4 regions of the Brevibacillus soli genome follow, and region 4 is predicted to be linked to each of the others. Evidence: riboswitches for the same ligand, from Rfam matches in the RefSeq annotation. Region 4 holds a riboswitch; each other region holds the start of a gene.
What was found. Region 4 has a riboswitch for S-adenosylmethionine ahead of ACE99V_RS18165 (substrate-binding domain-containing protein). Riboswitches for the same ligand answer to the same signal wherever they lie in the genome.
Positions count from the first base shown of each region.

Region 1: linked by a shared signal. The riboswitch ahead of ACE99V_RS07610 (2,3-diketo-5-methylthiopentyl-1-phosphate enolase) and the one ahead of ACE99V_RS18165 (substrate-binding domain-containing protein) in region 4 are both predicted to bind S-adenosylmethionine.
Region 2: linked by a shared signal. The riboswitch ahead of ACE99V_RS10430 (methionine ABC transporter ATP-binding protein) and the one ahead of ACE99V_RS18165 (substrate-binding domain-containing protein) in region 4 are both predicted to bind S-adenosylmethionine.
Region 3: linked by a shared signal. The riboswitch ahead of ACE99V_RS05710 (methionine ABC transporter ATP-binding protein) and the one ahead of ACE99V_RS18165 (substrate-binding domain-containing protein) in region 4 are both predicted to bind S-adenosylmethionine.

Region 1 covers NZ_JBIYSM020000013.1:64,388-68,595, forward strand. Annotated here, with positions in the region: gene mtnA (S-methyl-5-thioribose-1-phosphate isomerase) at 1-641, opposite strand, end outside; gene mtnK (S-methyl-5-thioribose kinase) at 638-1,864, opposite strand; SAM riboswitch class I at 1,960-2,092, opposite strand; SAM riboswitch class I at 2,284-2,385, shown strand; gene ACE99V_RS07610 (2,3-diketo-5-methylthiopentyl-1-phosphate enolase) at 2,616-3,830, shown strand; gene ACE99V_RS07615 (2-hydroxy-3-keto-5-methylthiopentenyl-1-phosphate phosphatase) at 3,827-4,208, shown strand, end outside.
Region 2 covers NZ_JBIYSM020000021.1:11,565-15,772, forward strand. Annotated here, with positions in the region: gene ACE99V_RS10420 (MetQ/NlpA family ABC transporter substrate-binding protein) at 1-235, opposite strand, end outside; gene ACE99V_RS10425 (methionine ABC transporter permease) at 284-949, opposite strand; gene ACE99V_RS10430 (methionine ABC transporter ATP-binding protein) at 940-1,962, opposite strand; SAM riboswitch class I at 2,085-2,201, opposite strand; gene ACE99V_RS10435 (LCP family protein) at 2,408-3,361, opposite strand; gene ACE99V_RS10440 (aldo/keto reductase) at 3,517-4,208, opposite strand, start outside.
Region 3 covers NZ_JBIYSM020000009.1:61,733-65,940, reverse strand. Annotated here, with positions in the region: gene ACE99V_RS05725 (FdhF/YdeP family oxidoreductase) at 1-87, shown strand, start outside; gene ACE99V_RS05720 (molybdopterin molybdotransferase MoeA) at 110-1,369, shown strand; gene mobB (molybdopterin-guanine dinucleotide biosynthesis protein B) at 1,374-1,880, shown strand; SAM riboswitch class I at 1,915-2,024, shown strand; gene ACE99V_RS05710 (methionine ABC transporter ATP-binding protein) at 2,215-3,231, shown strand; gene ACE99V_RS05705 (methionine ABC transporter permease) at 3,224-3,886, shown strand; gene ACE99V_RS05700 (MetQ/NlpA family ABC transporter substrate-binding protein) at 3,917-4,208, shown strand, end outside.
Region 4 covers NZ_JBIYSM020000055.1:13,746-17,953, forward strand. Annotated here, with positions in the region: gene ACE99V_RS18155 (hypothetical protein) at 1-628, opposite strand, end outside; gene ACE99V_RS18160 (TlpA family protein disulfide reductase) at 847-1,431, shown strand; SAM riboswitch class I at 1,506-1,627, shown strand; gene ACE99V_RS18165 (substrate-binding domain-containing protein) at 1,731-2,885, shown strand; gene ACE99V_RS18170 (sugar ABC transporter ATP-binding protein) at 2,912-4,208, shown strand, end outside.

The sequences.
Region 1 (4,208 bases), on a different contig from region 4:
ATGCCTGCCTGTTGCAGCTCGTACGCGGTCAGACGCGCTCCCTGCAGCACCGGACGGGTCTCGTCTGCGTATACCTTGAGGTTCCAGCCGCGTTCTTTGGCCAGATAGAGCGGCGCCGTAGCCGTTCCGTACGCCGCCGTTGCCAGTGCACCCGGATTGCAGTGAGTGAGGATGCCCATTCCGTCCTGCAGCAGGGTCAGCAGATTTTCCCCGATTTGGCGGCATACGGCTTCGTCCTCCCGCTGAATGGCCAGCGCTTCGTCAAGAACCGCTGCCTTCAGTTCCGCCACCGGTTTGGCTCCCTCACGCTGCACTCTCGCCTTGATCCGGTCCAGTGCCCAAAACAGGTTGACGGCTGTGGGACGGGAGGTTGCCAGATAATCGGCCTGTCTATTGAGTTCCACCCAAAAATCCTCGTGTGTTTCCGCCTTGCTTTCCCGAACCCCCAGGTACACCCCGTAGGCTGCTGCCATGCCGATGGCGGGAGCGCCGCGTACCTGCAGATGGCGGATGGCCGCCCACACCTCTTCGGCTTTGGTCAAGGGAAGATAAATCGTTTCAACTGGTAACCGCGTCTGGTCCAGCAGGCGGAGGATGTCTCCGTCCCACTTGACCGGCGCGAACTGCGTGCTGGTCGTCATACTGCCGCCTCCTGATTGTATCGTGCTGCTGCCGTGCGTACAACGTCGGTGATATCTGTCGCCTGTTCGATTTTACCGCGTTCCAGCACAAGCGCCTGCCCGATCGCCAGCGCCAGACGTTCCGCTTCGGCGCGTACCTGTTCATCCGCGATTGTGTTGAGATCGGCGACGCCGGCCAATCCGATTACGCGGCGCATTATTTTGCAGCCGGCAAAGCCTGCCGCGTCCTGGATGAGGCGCTGGACGTACTCCTGCCAGAAGCCTTCCACGTGGGCGCTGCGCTCTTTCGCCTGCTTGTGCCAGAGTTGGACAAACTGGGAGACAAACTCGTTCCAGACGTTTTCCACGGTTTCCAACAGGTATTCGCGATACGCTTCCCGTTTTCCTGTGTCAGCCTGCAATCCGTGCTGGCCGGCATAGTTAAGCAGCAGATTGGCAATGACCGCTCCGATGTCAAACCCGATCGGTCCATAGTACGCAAATTCCGGATCAATCACTTTCGTGCTGGACTCGGTCACAAAGATGCTGCCCGTGTGCAAATCGCCGTGCAGCAGGGCTTCCGCGCGAGTGAGAAAATCGTATTTCAGTTTGGCGATTTCCCGCTTGAGCGGCGCGTTTTTCCAGATGGCCTCCACGTCTTCGCGAATCAGCGGGTTGAAATTGTTGGTCGGCGCGTTTTCATAAGGGTCTGTAAACACGAGATCTTCGGTAATTTTGCATAATTCCGGATTTATGAATGTTCCGACCAGGGCTTTTTTGTCATAGGGATGCGCCCCCAGATCGGACGTATGGAACAACGTCTGTGCCAGGAAACGGCCGATGTGCTTGGCGAACTGCGGATAGCGCCTTCCTTCGATTAGCCCTTTGCGCATAATGGTGTGATCGCTCAAGTCTTCCATGACCGTCAAGGCCAGTTCCTGATTGAAGTGATACACTTTCGGCACCAGATCCGGCACGTATTTGTACTGAATCCGCAGCGCCTCGCTCTCAATCCGCGCGCGGTCCACTGTCAGCGGCCACGATTCGCCGACGACACGCGCGTACGGCAGCGCCTGCTTGACGATGACGCTTTTCCCGGTCGCCTCTTCCTTGATGTGAAAGACCAGGTTCAGGTTGCCGTCCCCAATCTCCCGGCTGGTCAACTGAGCTCCTTCTGAAAACAGACCCGGCAATGATTTGACATACTCCACTGCTTCCTGTTCCGTTAATGCGCGATAAGCCATGTATTTCGATCCCCTCTCACGAGAATGTTCAGAATACGAAAAAAGACCTCTTTCCGAAGAAAAGAGGTCGTTGCAGTCGCAGCGCGTATAGCTCCCCCTTATCTTCCAGAATCATTTGTTTCTGCAGGAATTAGCACCGTGCACATCCTCTTTTTCGCTATGGGAAAAAGCGGCGTGTCGGTTGCCGGGTTTCATCGGGCCAGTCCCTCCACCGTCTCTGGATAAGGTAATCCAATCGCTATTCAATTTGACTTAGCTAGAATCATACACGCCGTTTTTTCCAGTGTCAATATCCTTTTTGATCGCAATCTTCGACCGGAAAACGAGGGTTGACTCCTGGTCGTGATCGTCATATCATGAGGGTAACTCATGCTTCTTCAACCATAGACAGGCAATCACATAGCGTGGAAATACAAAGACTCTTATCGTGAGATGGCTGAGGGACTGGCCCTATGATGCCCGGCAACCGGCGCTTGCCTGACAGGTACGCGAAACGGTGCTAAATCCTGCGGAAATAAGGGTCAAAATAGGTAATGTTTTCCGGACTATTTTGACTACCTTACCGAGAGATGAGAGGAGACGTAACGTTTGATATGCAACGAAAGCGCCTCCCTCTCGCAGGGAGGCTTTTTTGGTAAATAAGAATCGTAATAAATTCTTAATTACACAAGTGCAACTAGGCAGTCGCCTGCGCATAAGCTTGGCGCCAGCCAAGTTTTCTATGCTGGTAAAAAGGAGGCTTTCCTGAAAAATGAGCGAGCAGCGTATCCTCGTAACCTATTTGACCCAAGCGAAAGACCTGCAAAAGAAGGCGGAAGCGATCGCCGTGGGTATGACAGTCGGTTCCTGGACCGATCTGCCGGCAGCCAAGCAGGCAGAGCTTCGCCCGTATCTGGGGGAAGCGGCGGGCGTCCAACCGCTTGAGACATTGGAAAACGGCGTGACGCGCGGCACCGTCACCGTCAGCTACCCGATCCGCAACTTTACCGCCGACATTCCCTCCCTTTTGACCGGGATCTTCGGCAAACTGTCCATGGACGGCAAAATCAAGCTGGTTGACATACAATTTCCTGAAGCGTTTCTAGCCGCCTTTCCCGGGCCCAAATTCGGGATCGACGGTCTGCGCGACCGCCTCGGTGCCTATCGTCGCCCCTTGTTGATGAGTATTTTCAAATCATGTCTGGGACTGCCGTTTGAGGACCTGAAGACACAGTTTCGCGCTCAGGCTCTCGGCGGGGTTGACCTGGTGAAAGATGACGAAATTTTCTTTGCAGACGACCGCGCTCCGTTCCTGGAGCGGATTAAAGCGTTCGGGAAGATCGCCGCTGAAGCGGAGCAGGAGACGGGAAAACCGGTTCTCTACGCGGCCAACCTGACCGGACCGACACACGAACTGCTGGATCGGGCAAAACGCGCGGCAGAGGCGGGAGCCCACTGCCTGCTGTTCAATGTGCTGGCGTACGGCTTTGACGTCCTGCACCGCCTGGCCGCCGATCCGGACGTACACGTGCCGATTATGGCCCATCCGGCGCTCGCCGGGGCCCTGTATCCCTCGCCTGACTACGGCATCGCCACTCCCCTGCTGCTGGGCAAGCTGATGCGTATCGCAGGGGCGGACCTGGTGCTTTTCCCTTCACCGTACGGAAATGTTGCCCTCGACAAAGGAGAAGCGCTGCAGCTGGCCGCCCATTTGACTGAACCGCAGGAGTCTCTGCGCCGTTCGTTCCCGGTGCCGTCTGCAGGCATCCACCCTGGTCTGGTGCCGCAGCTCTATGCCGACTTCGGCATCGATCAGGTGGTCAATGCCGGCGGCGGCATCCACGGACATCCAGGCGGTGCGACAGCGGGTGCGAAGGCGTTTGCGGCAGCCATCGACGCGGTTGTGGCGGGACGCACGCTGGAACAAGCGGCGGCAGAATCGGAAGCGCTGGCTGTCGCCCTCAAGAAATGGGGGGGAAGCAAATGAGCAAGAAACTGGTGCTGTTCTGCGACTTCGACGGAACCATCACAGAAAAGGACAACATTGTTGCGATTATGAGACAGTTCGCTCCCCCTCAGTGGGAAGCGTTGACCCAGCAAATTTTGACGCAGCAAATAAGCATACGCGAAGGTGTCGGCAAGCTGTTTACCCTGCTGCCCTCCTCGCAGCGAGCAGAAATTACCGACTTTATCGTCAAGGAAGCGACCATCCGACCCGGCTTTGCCGAATTTGTCCGCTTCTGCAAGGAGCAGGATATCGAACTGCTGATTACCAGCGGCGGCATCGACTTTTTTGTCGGCCCGATCCTCGCTCCGTTTAAACTGGATGTGCCGATTTACTGTAACGGCAGCGACTTCAGCGGTG
Region 2 (4,208 bases), on a different contig from region 4:
ATTCCTTGATTTCCAGATTCACGCCCTGCTCCTTCAGTTTCGGTTGAATGAACTTCAGGATTTCCGCGTGCGGAACCGGCATGGTAGCTACTTTCAGGGTTACCTCCTGCTGTGCGCCGCCTTGCGCACCGCCTTCGCCGCCTGCGGACGGAGCCGGAGCGGTTTCGCTTTTGCCGCAAGCTGCCAGCGAGAATGCCAATACTGCAGAGAGTACAGATACGATAACCTTTTTCATAAGAAGGTTCTCCTTTCGGTGGTTAGAGTTTTATATATGGGCAAGATCTTACTTTCGGCTGAATCGGAGTACCAACCGGTCTCCGAGCGTCTGCAAGATCTGAACCAGCACAAGCAGAATAATGACGGTGACAATCATGACGTCTGTCTGGAAACGCTGGTAACCGTAGCGAATCGCCAGGTCACCCAGCCCGCCGCCGCCGATCACACCCGACATGGCCGTATAGGATACAAGCGCCACGGTCGTAATCGTGATGCCGGCGATCAGCCCTGGACGGGATTCTGGCAGGAGCACTCTCCAGATAATCTGCCAGTTGGATGCCCCCATGGACTGCGCTGCTTCAATCACGCCGCGATCCACTTCACGCAGGGAGGTCTCCACCAGGCGGGCAAAAAACGGGGCCGCGCCGATCACGAGCGGCGGAATCGCTCCTCTGACGCCAAGCGACGTGCCGACAAGCTCCTTGGTGACCGGAATCAGGATGATCATCAGGATAATGAACGGCACCGAACGCAGGACGTTTACAAGAAACGAGGTAACGGAATAAAAGACCCGATTCTCCAACAGCTGTCCTCTGGAGGTAAGAAACAGCAGAATGCCCAGCGGCAGCCCGATCAAAACGGTAAAGAGCGTGGAAAATCCAAGCATGGTCAACGTATCGACCGTCGCCAGACCAATCTCTTCCCAATCGACATTCTCCCATGTCAGTTCCATTCAATCACCTCCACTTCAAGCCCGCGTCGGCGCAGCACGTCAATCGTCTGCCTGCTGCGGTCGTCTTCGCCTTCCAGCTCTACCACCAGCTGGCCGTATGGCGTATCTTTCATGCGGGAGATTGTTCCCTGCAGGATGTTAAACGAAGTACCTGTCTCCTGCATGGTCCGAAACAGGATTGGCTGGTAGGTTTGCTCACCAAGGAAGGTGATGCGGATAATGGTCCGGTCACCGGCTGCCTTTTCATGGGCAACCGCTTCCCGCAGCTCTACTGAGTCGGCCACCTGCTCGACGAACTCGCGGGTCGTCGGATGCTGCGGTTTGAGGAATACGTCAATCACTCTGCCGGACTCCACAATCTTCCCGCCGTCGATGACAGCGACCCGATCACAAATGGAGCGGATGACATGCATCTCGTGTGTAATCAGCACAACGGTAATCCCCAGTTTCCGGTTGATGTCGCGCAACAGCGCAAGGATCGAATTGGTGGTCTGCGGGTCAAGCGCGGACGTGGCTTCGTCGCACAGCAGCACCTTTGGATCACTCGCCAGCGCCCTGGCAATCCCGACGCGTTGTTTTTGCCCGCCGGACAATTGTGCCGGGTACTTGTTGCCGTGATCCTGCAATCCGACCAAAGCGAGCAGCTCTGCCACTTTCCGGTCAATCTCCGCCTTTGGCTTCTTCGCCAGCTTGAGCGGGAACGCCACGTTGTCTGCCACGGTTGCCGAAGACAGCAGATTAAAATGCTGAAAAATCATTCCGATCTGCCGGCGCTGCTCCTGCAGCTTCCGGTCGTCCAGTTTCGTCAGGTCAATCCCGTCCACGACAACCTTCCCCGACGTAGGCCGTTCCAGTAGATTGATGCAGCGGATCAGCGTGCTTTTTCCTGCACCGGAATGGCCGATAATCCCGAAAATTTCGCCCTTCTCTATGGTGAAGTCGATTCCGCGCAGGGCAGGAACCGTTTTTCCGTTTACAATATAGTCCTTGTGAAGATTTTGCAGTTGAATCATCCCGGCTCACCTCCCAATTTACCCACTCGGCGGTAGCTTACGCTGTGCCGAGCGGGGCCCCGTTGTAAAGCAAAACCCCTTTTTCACAAAATGAAAAAGGGGTTGTATGTTTACATCCACCCTTCTCATCTTTCAAGATTACAAGCAATCTTGTAGGAATTGGCACCGCACACTCACCGCGTTGGTGAGCGGGTTGCCGGGCATCATTGGGCCTGTCCCTCCGCCTCTCTGGATAAGAAGAATTGCCTATTCTATTATGTTTCAATTAACGTGTGATAAACACAAATCGCATTATAGGCTACCAAAAGATCAAAAGTCAATGGAAAAACTATCGAAATTACGTTCCAGCAAATTCCGAGTAATTTGCTCTGCTTATCAAAAAACTAGTATAACAATAGTAAATTTCGTTCTGTCTGTCAATACACCGGCTGCATAAAAAGTTTTTTCAAAAACTTTTGGTTTCGGTCGGAACCGGCTTTACCTTTTCCTGAATAAACTGCTGTACCCGCTCGACGTCCGGAATCAGGACAGAGCCGCCGCGCTGCGATTCGTGAAACGCCCCCATTGGTGGAAGCTGATATTGCCCAGCCTTCTCTGTATCCAGCCTGAGGCCGAGCGCGGCCAACTTCAGCATGTCAAGCGAGCTGAGGTTGGTCTGTACGTACGGTGTGACGCTTTTCAGGATATTCGGGAGTTGGATCAACGTCGTCCCGCTCTTCATCTGCGCCGCCAGCGCTTTCAGAAGCTTGCGCTGCCGCTCCGTTCGGGTGTAGTCAGACAACGCGTCATGGCGGAAGCGAACGTATTGGAGAGCCTTGCTGCCGTCCAGTCGCTGCCATCCTTTTTTCAGGTCGATATCGTATACGCCATTGTCGGAAGGGTCGCGATACCGCATGTTTTTCTCCACTTCCAGCTCCACGCCCCCCACCGCGTCAATCAGGCCTTTAAAGCCTTCAAAGTCGGTGATCATGTAATGCTCAACCGGAAGACCGGTAAACTGGCTGACCGTCTCCATGGCCAGCTCCGGCCCGCCGTCCGCCAATGCCGTATTGATCCGGGACCGACCGTTGCCTGGAATTTTCACATAAGTGTCGCGCAGTATGGAAAACAGGTCGAACCGCTTTTGAACAGGGTCGATGCTGACAAGCATCATCGAATCGGAACGGGGAACCTCGTTGGGCCGCATCCCTCGCCGATCCACCCCCATCAGCAGGATGTTTACCCGCTCCGTTCCGCTCCAGACGGGAATATCTGCCGGTTTTTTCCTATCGCCCGTTGCACCGGCAATCTTCGGCTGTTGAATGCCGCTGAAAAACTGGTAAAACGCATATCCGTAATACCCTCCTGCCACTGCGACCACCACCAGCAGCATCAGGAGGACTCTTTTCCATTTCCGCATCAAGAGAAACGCCACCTTTACTCCTTGCAACTAAATCTTCGCTCGCCTACCTCATATAGTATACTCGATTCGCTGCGAAGCGTGGCAGCCTTTATTTACCTAGGCGGCCAGGGGCATGCAAGAGAGTTTCCGTTCTCTTCGGGGCGAGTCATTCCTTAGGAAAAAGAAAGCTGCGGCAGTTGGTACCACTCGCCGGACATCCATTCTCCGGCCTTCCAGCGGAGCACATCGGCTCGCACAAGCGGCATGATCTCCTGGAAGAAGGCGACGCGCTCAATATCGGTCATCGGCGTAAACCGCTTGGCCGCCTCCACATCCGCCAAAAGTTCGCTCATTTTGCTGATGCCGAGAATGGCCGTGGAGACCGGCAAGCTCCAGGTGTAGCGAAGCGCCTGCTCCGTCCACGGTGCCAGCTTGCCAAGCGCCATCACTTTCATGCCGATCACGGCTACGCCCTTTTCCACGGCAACCGGGATGAAGTCGTGGGCAAAGCTGTAAATGAAGTGATCGAGAGCGGAGAGCGCCACCAATGCGCTGTCAAACGGGAACCGGCGAATCGCCTCCGCCAGCAGGCGAGGGTCAGTGTGGCCGCTGATGCTCAGCTTTCTTACCAACCCCTGTTCCTTTGCCTCGATCAGCGCTTCCAGAGCTCCTCCCTTGGCAAAGATGGCTTCGAAATCATGCGGCTTCATGACGTTGTGAACACGCCATTCATCGACGTAGTCGGTCTGCAGCCGCTTCAAGCTGGCCTCCAGATCCCTCCAGGCCAAATCGCGAGTGCGCCCCCCTGTTTTGGTGGCAATCCACACGCGATCGCGCAGACCCTGCAGGCCCAGTCCGACACGGG
Region 3 (4,208 bases), on a different contig from region 4:
GTGGAAAAGGCGGACACATATCACGCCCACAAAGATACCAAATATGTGGAGAAACGAATCGAAGAACTGGAGACAAGCGTCGGATAGGGCGATCGTTAGGGAGGACAACATGCGTTTTCATCGGCAAACCATTCATGTGGACGAAGCGGCGCACCTGCTTCTGGCGGAAGACATTTCCCTGCCGGAAGAAGAGGTGGACATCCATGAGGCATACGGCAGGACAGTGGCACGGGACTTGTATGCGACCTGCGATCTGCCCCCGTTTGACCGCTCTCCGCTGGACGGGTTTGCCGTGAGAGCGGCGGATACCAGGGGAGCGACGGTGGACCAACCGGTATTTTTGTCGGTCGTGGAAACGATCGCCGCAGGTCAAGTGCCGCAGGCAGAGCTTGTACCGGGCACGGCAAGCCGCATCATGACCGGCGCGATGCTGCCCAAAGGGGCGGACGCCGTCGTGATGTTCGAACAGACAGTACATCCCGGGACCCTCTCCCCCCTCGTCGGTGTAAAAAAGGAGCTGAAGCCGGGAGAGAACATCTCCCGCCGGGGGGAAGAACTGTGCGAGGGCACGAAAATTGCCGCTGCCGGCGAGCTGATCAACGCAGGCACGCTGGCACTGTTGGCCACTTTCGGCTGCACCAGGATACCCGTCGTTCGAAAGCCAAGAATCGGTCTGCTTGCCACCGGCAGCGAGCTGCTTGACGCAGACCAGCCGCTTGTTCCGGGGAAAATCCGCAACAGCAACGGGGTGATGCTGTCCGCCATGATCGCCGAGGCGGGCGGCATTCCCGTATGGTTCGGAAGATTGCCCGACGACCTGACGAAAGCCAAACGGGCACTGGAAAATTACATGGAACAGGTGGATGCCATGATCACCACGGGCGGTGTCTCGGTAGGCGACTTTGACGTGATCGCCTCCCTGACGGACGAACCCGATGTGAAGCTGTTGTTCAATCGGGTGGCGATGCGGCCCGGCAGTCCCACTACCGCAGCCGTCTTTCGAGACAAGCTCTTACTCGGGCTGTCCGGCAATCCAGGGGCCTGCTTCCTTGGCTTTGAGCTGTTTGGCCGCCCGTTTTTAGCGCACATGCTTCGGCAGCGGGATCAGGGTGTTCGCAAAATACGCGCCGTGTTGGCGACTTCTTATGAGAAACCGTGTCCGTACCCTCGCTTTCTGCGTGGACGGTTGATGGAGAAGGAAGCCGTTCTGTACGCCTATCCCGACTGCAACGACAAGTCCGGCAATCTCAGCACCCTGAAGGAAAGCGAGTGTTTCATCGTCATCCCGGCAGGAGGCAGGGGCAAACAGGCCGGAGAAACGGTGGACGTCATCCCCCACCGCTCCCCCAGCTGGAGCAGGAAGGAGTAAAGCGATGGGAGACCAGCCGCGTGTTGTTCAGTTCGTCGGTTATTCCAACTCGGGAAAGACCACACTGTTGGCCAAACTGATTCCCGGGCTGGAGCGGGAGGGCATCCGCGTGGGCGTCATCAAGCACGATGGCGGCCATGATTTTGAGTGGGATCAGCCCGGAAAGGACACCTATCGGTTCCGGGAAGCGGGCGCATCCATCGTGGCCATCCAGTCAGCGACCAAAACGGCGATGGTGGAGCAAAGGCCCGTTCCCCTTCAGCAGCTGGTGAAACGAATGGGGGAAGCGGGAGCGGATCTGGTTCTGGTGGAAGGGTTTAAGCGTGAGGGTTACCCGAAGCTGGTCATGCTGCGGGACCCATCCGATGCGGAACTGCTGGATACGCTGTCCGATGTAGTGGCGGTCATCAGCCGGGAGCAGTTCGTCCATCCCGTACTCCCGGTGTTTCTGGCCGATCAGGTTGAGGAGATTGTGCAGTTTTTGTTTGACATAATCGAATATTCAAAGTAAGATAGGAACAACTTTTCATAAAATGAATAACCTTTTCTTATCAAGAGAGGTGGAGGGACAGGCCCGAAGATACCTCGGCAACCCATTCTGTCCATGACAGATGAAGGTGCCAATTCCTGCAGGAGTACTCCTGGAAGATAAGAAGCGACGCCGTTTTTTACTTTTCGTAATAACGTCCCGCCTCTTCTGCTTCGTCAGGAGAGGCGGTTTTTTTAGTGTTTCAGAACTTATAGAAGTTCGGCATTTCATGAAGCTACTTGGAAAGTGTTCGGGGCCCCAGCCGACACCAGCGTTTGCTTAAGTCGGCTGGGTTATAAAAAAAGGGAGTGTCGAGATGATTGAGCTTCGCCATGTACAGAAAGTGTACAGCTCAAAAGAGAGAGAAGTGACTGCTGTTGATCATGTTTCCCTGCAAATACAGAAAGGGGAAATTTACGGGATTGTCGGGTACAGCGGGGCTGGGAAAAGCTCGCTCCTGCGCTGTATCAACATGCTGGAAAGACCGACAAGCGGTCAGGTATTGATTGAGGGAACCGACTTGACTGCTCTTTCCGATGAGGAGCTCCGCAAGGTCCGTCAGTCCATCGGGATGATTTTTCAGCATTTTAATCTGATGGCCAATCGTACCGTGGCGGGAAACATCGCCTATCCGATGGAGGTAGCGGGCAAAAGCAAAACAGAGATTGAAACCAGAATCACAGAACTGTTGGATTTGGTCGGGCTGTCGGATAAAGCGAACGCCTATCCTGCCCAGCTATCAGGAGGACAGAAACAGCGGGTGGGAATTGCACGGGCACTGGCCAACTCTCCGAAAGTCCTGCTTTGTGACGAAGCGACCTCTGCGCTCGATCCGAAAACGACTCGCTCGATCCTCAATTTGCTGAAAGAGATTCATCAAAAACTGGGACTATCCATCGTGTTGATCACACATGAGATGGAAGTCGTAAAAGAAATCTGTCATCGCGTGGCCATCATGGCGAACGGCAAAATTGTGGAGGAAGGACCGGTCTATGAGCTCTTCGCCACGCCGAAAACGGAGCTGACGCGACAATTTGTCCAATCCGTCCTGGAAGTAAAACTGCCCGGTCATCTTTTGAAACGTCGCACTCCAGACAGTGAACTGGTCAAGGTAATCTTCCAGGGAGAGCGGGCAGAAAAACCGATTATCTCGACCATGCTTCGTTCCTTTTCCGTGGAAGCAAACATCCTCCATGGAAATATCGAATACATACAGGACATTCCGCTTGGCATTTTCATCATGGAGCTGATCGGAGAATCAACGGAGCGGACCAAAGTACTGGAATTCCTCAATCGAGAGACAGCGGGAACGGAGGTGATTCCGTATGCTTGAGTCCATCGCTCTGATTCTGCCTGATTTGCAGAAAGCGTTCTTTGAAACTTTTTTCATGATGAGCATTTCCGTTAGCCTGGCTGCGCTGTTGGGCATTCCACTGGGGTTGATGCTGTTTACCACAGATAACAGTCTGTTGGGAGAGAGGCCGTGGATCAATCGCATATGCGGTTTCGTGGTCAACGTGATTCGCTCGACGCCGTTTGTGATTTTGCTGGTTGCCCTCATTCCGTTAACCAGTCTGATCGCCGGTACAACAGTCGGGCCGAAAGCGGCTACCGTACCTTTGACGATTGCTGCGATTCCGTTCTACGCTCGGCTGGTGGAAGCATCCTTAAAGGATGTGAACCGAGGAGTGATTGAAGCAGCATTGGCCATGGGTTCGAGTACCCGACAAATCATTTTCAAGGTACTGCTGGTAGAGGCTCGCTCCGGCCTCATCCTGGGTCTTACCGTTACGACGATCAGTTTGTTGGGCTTTTCCGCCATGGCCGGTATTGTCGGGGGCGGAGGAATCGGCGACCTGGCCATCCGTTTCGGTTATTACCGGTTTGACAATACGATCATGTTTACCACCGTTGTTGTTTTGATCGTTCTCGTTCAACTGATTCAGACAGCGGGTGACAAGCTCGCCAAAAAGTTGGATAAACGATAATAATATAGAAGAAAGAGGAGAGAAACGACCATGAAAAAGCTCTGGGGTATCATCGCAGGAACACTTTTGGCATCTTCCGTATTGTTGACCGCGTGCGGAAGCAGCGAGACCGCCGGGAACGCGGACCAAACCAAGCAAATCAATTTTGGAGCAACCGCGGGTCCTTTTACGGACATGGTGAAAAACGGCATTGCGCCCCTGCTTGAGAAAAAGGGCTACACCGTGAAAGTGACGGAGTTTAGCGACTACATCCAACCGAATCTGACCCTGGCGGAAGGTTCCATCGACGCAAACCTGTTCCAGAACGAAATCTATCTAACGA
Region 4 (4,208 bases):
CCTGCGGCGCGGTGCTCTTGCTTGGTGTGGGCTCTGCAGCCGGTCCCGGATTTGCCGACTTCAGCTGAAATAACGGTTTCAAGGCAGAACGGATCAATGCGGTCTGTTTTACAAACTCGTTTTTGTCGGAGGGAACGGTACCCACTCCGAACAGTCCGGGGTTCCCCAAAGCCTTCAGTGCATGGTCAAATGCGGTGTAGGCGGTTTTTGATGCGTGATCGCTGAGGTAGGGCGCCAGCACGTCGAGTGTTCCTCTTCCTTTTGCCAGAAGCAGCTTGGCCTTGGCGTAGTCACCAAACTGCTTTTCCGCATTGTCGAGACGGCGGTCTATGTTCATCACCAGCACTGCCTTGTAGTTATGTAAAGCAAGCTCCTTTTGCTTATTCGCAAAGTTTGCTTCCAGCTGCTGTGCCGTCTTGTCGCCAAACTCCAGAGCGATCTCCTTTTTGCGGCTGACAAACGCCTGATAGGCGCCGTTCCAATCCGCCGGGTTTTTTTGCAGCTTTGCGGCTATCTCTTTGTACGTCTCCGCCAATTCCTCCTTATTGGGATCGCCGTAGGAGTATGCGAAAGCCGAGGAGGGCAGCAGAAGCACAAGCACAAGCGCCAGCATAAGGCGTACGAACATCAGGATCCTCCTTCTCGCATAAATGATAATCATTATCAAATACCGGCCACTATTAATGATAAAGGCGGAAAGGAATTCCGTCAATAAGGATTTTCATTCTCACTCTCATTCTCATCTCACACCTATAACCGGAAAGTTCCGAATGTATCCTTTTTTTATTCTTTTTTCATGTTTGTGTGGTACACTGACAAAAAATTCTTGATCAGGGGTCGATGCACGTGTGGAAATGGATTCTAGCCCTTTTGGCAGCGTCGTTTGTGGCTGCGGTAACGTCAGCGGGATACTGGGTGTACAAACAAGTCGATGAAAAGCAGCAGGTGTCGGTGGAACGGCTGCAAAAATTTAAAAATCGCAAACCGCGGAATGACCTTCCTCATATCGGTTATCTGGCGCCGAAATTTGAGCTGCCTGCCGAGAACAACCAGACAGTTGGCCTCAACGGTCCGCATCACCAGCCAACCCTGGTCGTGTTTTGGTCCTCCTGGAGCTCACACTGCCAAAAAGAACTGGTACTGTTGGATGAGCTGTATCGCCAGAACGGAAAAAATCTCCGCTTTTACCTTGTGAACGACACAACCAATGACGATCCAAAGGAAGCGGAGCAGCTTCTTTTGGGCAAGTCCCTGAAACAAAGCGTGCTGTATGACCGGGATGGGAAAGTCGTGGAGGACTACGGCATTGAAGTGTACCCGACAGCCTTTCTTGTGGGAACGGACGGGAAGATTAAAGACCGCTGGGTGGGTACGCTGACGCTGGACGAATGGAAGGAAAAGCTGGTTAATTTGGAACTCTCAAAAAAATAATTGACGAACACCTGAGTGAGCATGTAAGATACTGCTAAATAAATTCGAGCGAAGAACTCGGAATTAAATAGATACTCTTATCGAGAGCAGGCTGAGGGACTGGCCCGATGAAGCCCGGCAACCGACCGTTTTCAGTGTTTTCACTGATAAGGCACGGTGCTAACTCCTGCAGGAAACGATTCCTGAGAGATGAGAGAGGTGTCCCTTTGAATAAAGAAGCCTCTTTCCTCTGGGAAAGGGGTATTTATTTTTTCTCCGGTCGTTCTTCCGCCAGAAGAATCTTTTTGGGGGAATCAACCATGTTCAAAAAAGGAGTAAGTCTGATCGTCATCAGTACCGTTTTGCTGACAGGCTGCACCAACGAACAGCCGCCTGCACCTACTGCGCAACCGACACAACAGCCTGCTTCCCAGCCGGCGGCAACGGCTCCGCAGCAACCGGCCAACACAGCGCCGGCATCGGCCAAGGCCTCTGTGGCGATACCAAGTGCCGTGGACAAAAAATTAAAAATCGCGCTGGTCAGCGAATTTTCCATCGGAACGTTTTCCGCTCAGTATCTGCAGGGCGTAAAGGATCAGGTAGGCAAGTTTGGCGGGGAAGTGATCGTCTACAACGCTGACGGCGACCTCGCCAAAATGGCGGCCCATCTCGATACCGCGATCAACCAAAAAGTGGACGGCATCCTCATTAATCACGGCCGGGCCGAAGCGCTGCAAGACGGCGTGGAACGTGCCGTAAAGGCAGGAATCCCCGTTGTTTCCTTTGACAACGATCTGGATCAGATAGAGGGTGTAACGGTGATTGACCAGGACGACTACAGCCTCGCCTGGCAGGGATTGAAAAACCTGGCGCAATCCATCGACGGCAAAGGGAACATCGTCTACATCTGGGTGGGCGGTTTCGCACCGATGGAGAAACGCAACCGCGTATACGAGATCTTCCTGAAGCGTTACCCCAACATCAAGGAGATTGCCCGCTTCGGCTCCGCTACGCCGAATACCGCACTGGACACGCAAGCGCAGATGGATGCGATCTTGAAAAAATATCCGAACAAAGGTGACATTGCGGCAGTTTGGGCTCCGTGGGACGAGTTTGCCAAAGGAGCGGTTCGCGCCATCAAGGCAGCCGGCCGCACGGAGATCAAGGTATTTGGAATCGATCTTTCCGACGAAGACCTGCAGATGATTCAAGAAAAAGAAAGTCCGTGGAAAGCGTCCGCCGCAACCGATCCAGCCGACATCGGACGGGTGCAGACCCGTTTTCTCTATCAAAAGATCGCGGGTGAGCCGACACCGAAGTACTTCTCGCTTGATCCGCACCTGGTAGCCAAAGAAAAGCTGCCTGATACACCGATAAACATGACGCAGCTGGGTGAATACGTGGATGGCTGGGGCAGAAGTGACGCCGCCGTCTCTTCGTGGATGCCGGCTCTGGAAAGCAAAGCAAAACAATAGATGAACCGTTGGGAGGAGGAAGAAGCATGACGGCCTCCGTACTGGAAATGAAGCAAATTGGCAAAAGCTACGGCGGAGTTGAGGCCCTTCGCGGAGTCGACTTTACTGTGCGGGGCGGGGAGGTTCACGCCATTCTTGGCGCAAACGGCGCGGGAAAAAGCACGTTGATGAAGATTCTCTCCGGCGCCGAGCAGGCAAGCAGTGGATCCGTATTCATCAATGGCCGGGAAGTGAGCATCAACAGTCCGCGGGGAGCGAAGCAGGCCGGCATTCATCTGGTTCAGCAGGAGGTGGACACCGGTCTGATCCCTTACCTGAGCGTGGCGGAAAATATCATGTTGGACCACAGCGCAGCTCAAAAGCGAGTGTGGTTTTCCCCGCGCCGGACGGTCGTACAGGCGGAAGAAATCGTGCGCCGGTGCGGGTTTTCCCTGCCTCTTAAGGCCACAGCAGAGGAGCTGACGCTGGCAGAAAAACAGCTCGTTCTTCTGGCTCGGGCGATCGTCCAGGACGTTCGGTTCGTCATCTTCGACGAGCCGACCGCTCCGCTCAGCCTGTCGGAAACGGAGGCCCTGTTCACGCTGATGGAAGCGTTAAAGGTAAAAGGGCTGGGTATTGTCTACATTTCCCACCGACTGCCAGAGGTATTTCGCATTGCCGACCGGATTACCGTGCTGCGAGACGGTCGTAAGGTTTGGGAGCGGGAGCGGGCGTCAACAGATGCTGACCAGGTGATTGCCGCCATGCTGGGCAGAAGCTTTGCAGAGGAGTTTCCCAAGGAGAAGGTGCCGATTGGCGATGTGATTTTTGAGGCCAAGCAGGTTCACGTCGGGCAAAAGGTAAAACGGTTTGACATCCGGCTGCGAGCGGGGGAGATCGTCGCGGTTGTGGGATTGGTGGGTGCGGGTAAAACGGAAGTCTCCCGCGCCCTGTTTGCGGCGGATCGCAAAGACGGCGGCGCCATTTTTGTCAGGGGCCGGGAAGTTCTCTGCCGCAGTCCGCTGGATTCCGTTCAGGCGGGCATCGTTCTGGTTCCGGAAGAGAGACGTCAGCAAGGAATTTTCGTGGAAGAATCGGTTAAGGACAATCTCACTCTGGCCAATTTGCACAGCTACACGACGTGCGGTTTCGTGAAAGCGCCCGAGGAAGAGAAGGCGGCACAGTCCATGGTAGACCGACTCGGGATCAAAACGGCCGGTCTTCAGCTGCAGGTGGGGCGCCTCTCCGGCGGCAACCAGCAAAAAGTGGCGATTGGCAAATGGCTGCTTACCGATGCCAGTGTGTTTTTGTTCGACGAACCGACCAAGGGAGTCGACGTCGGAG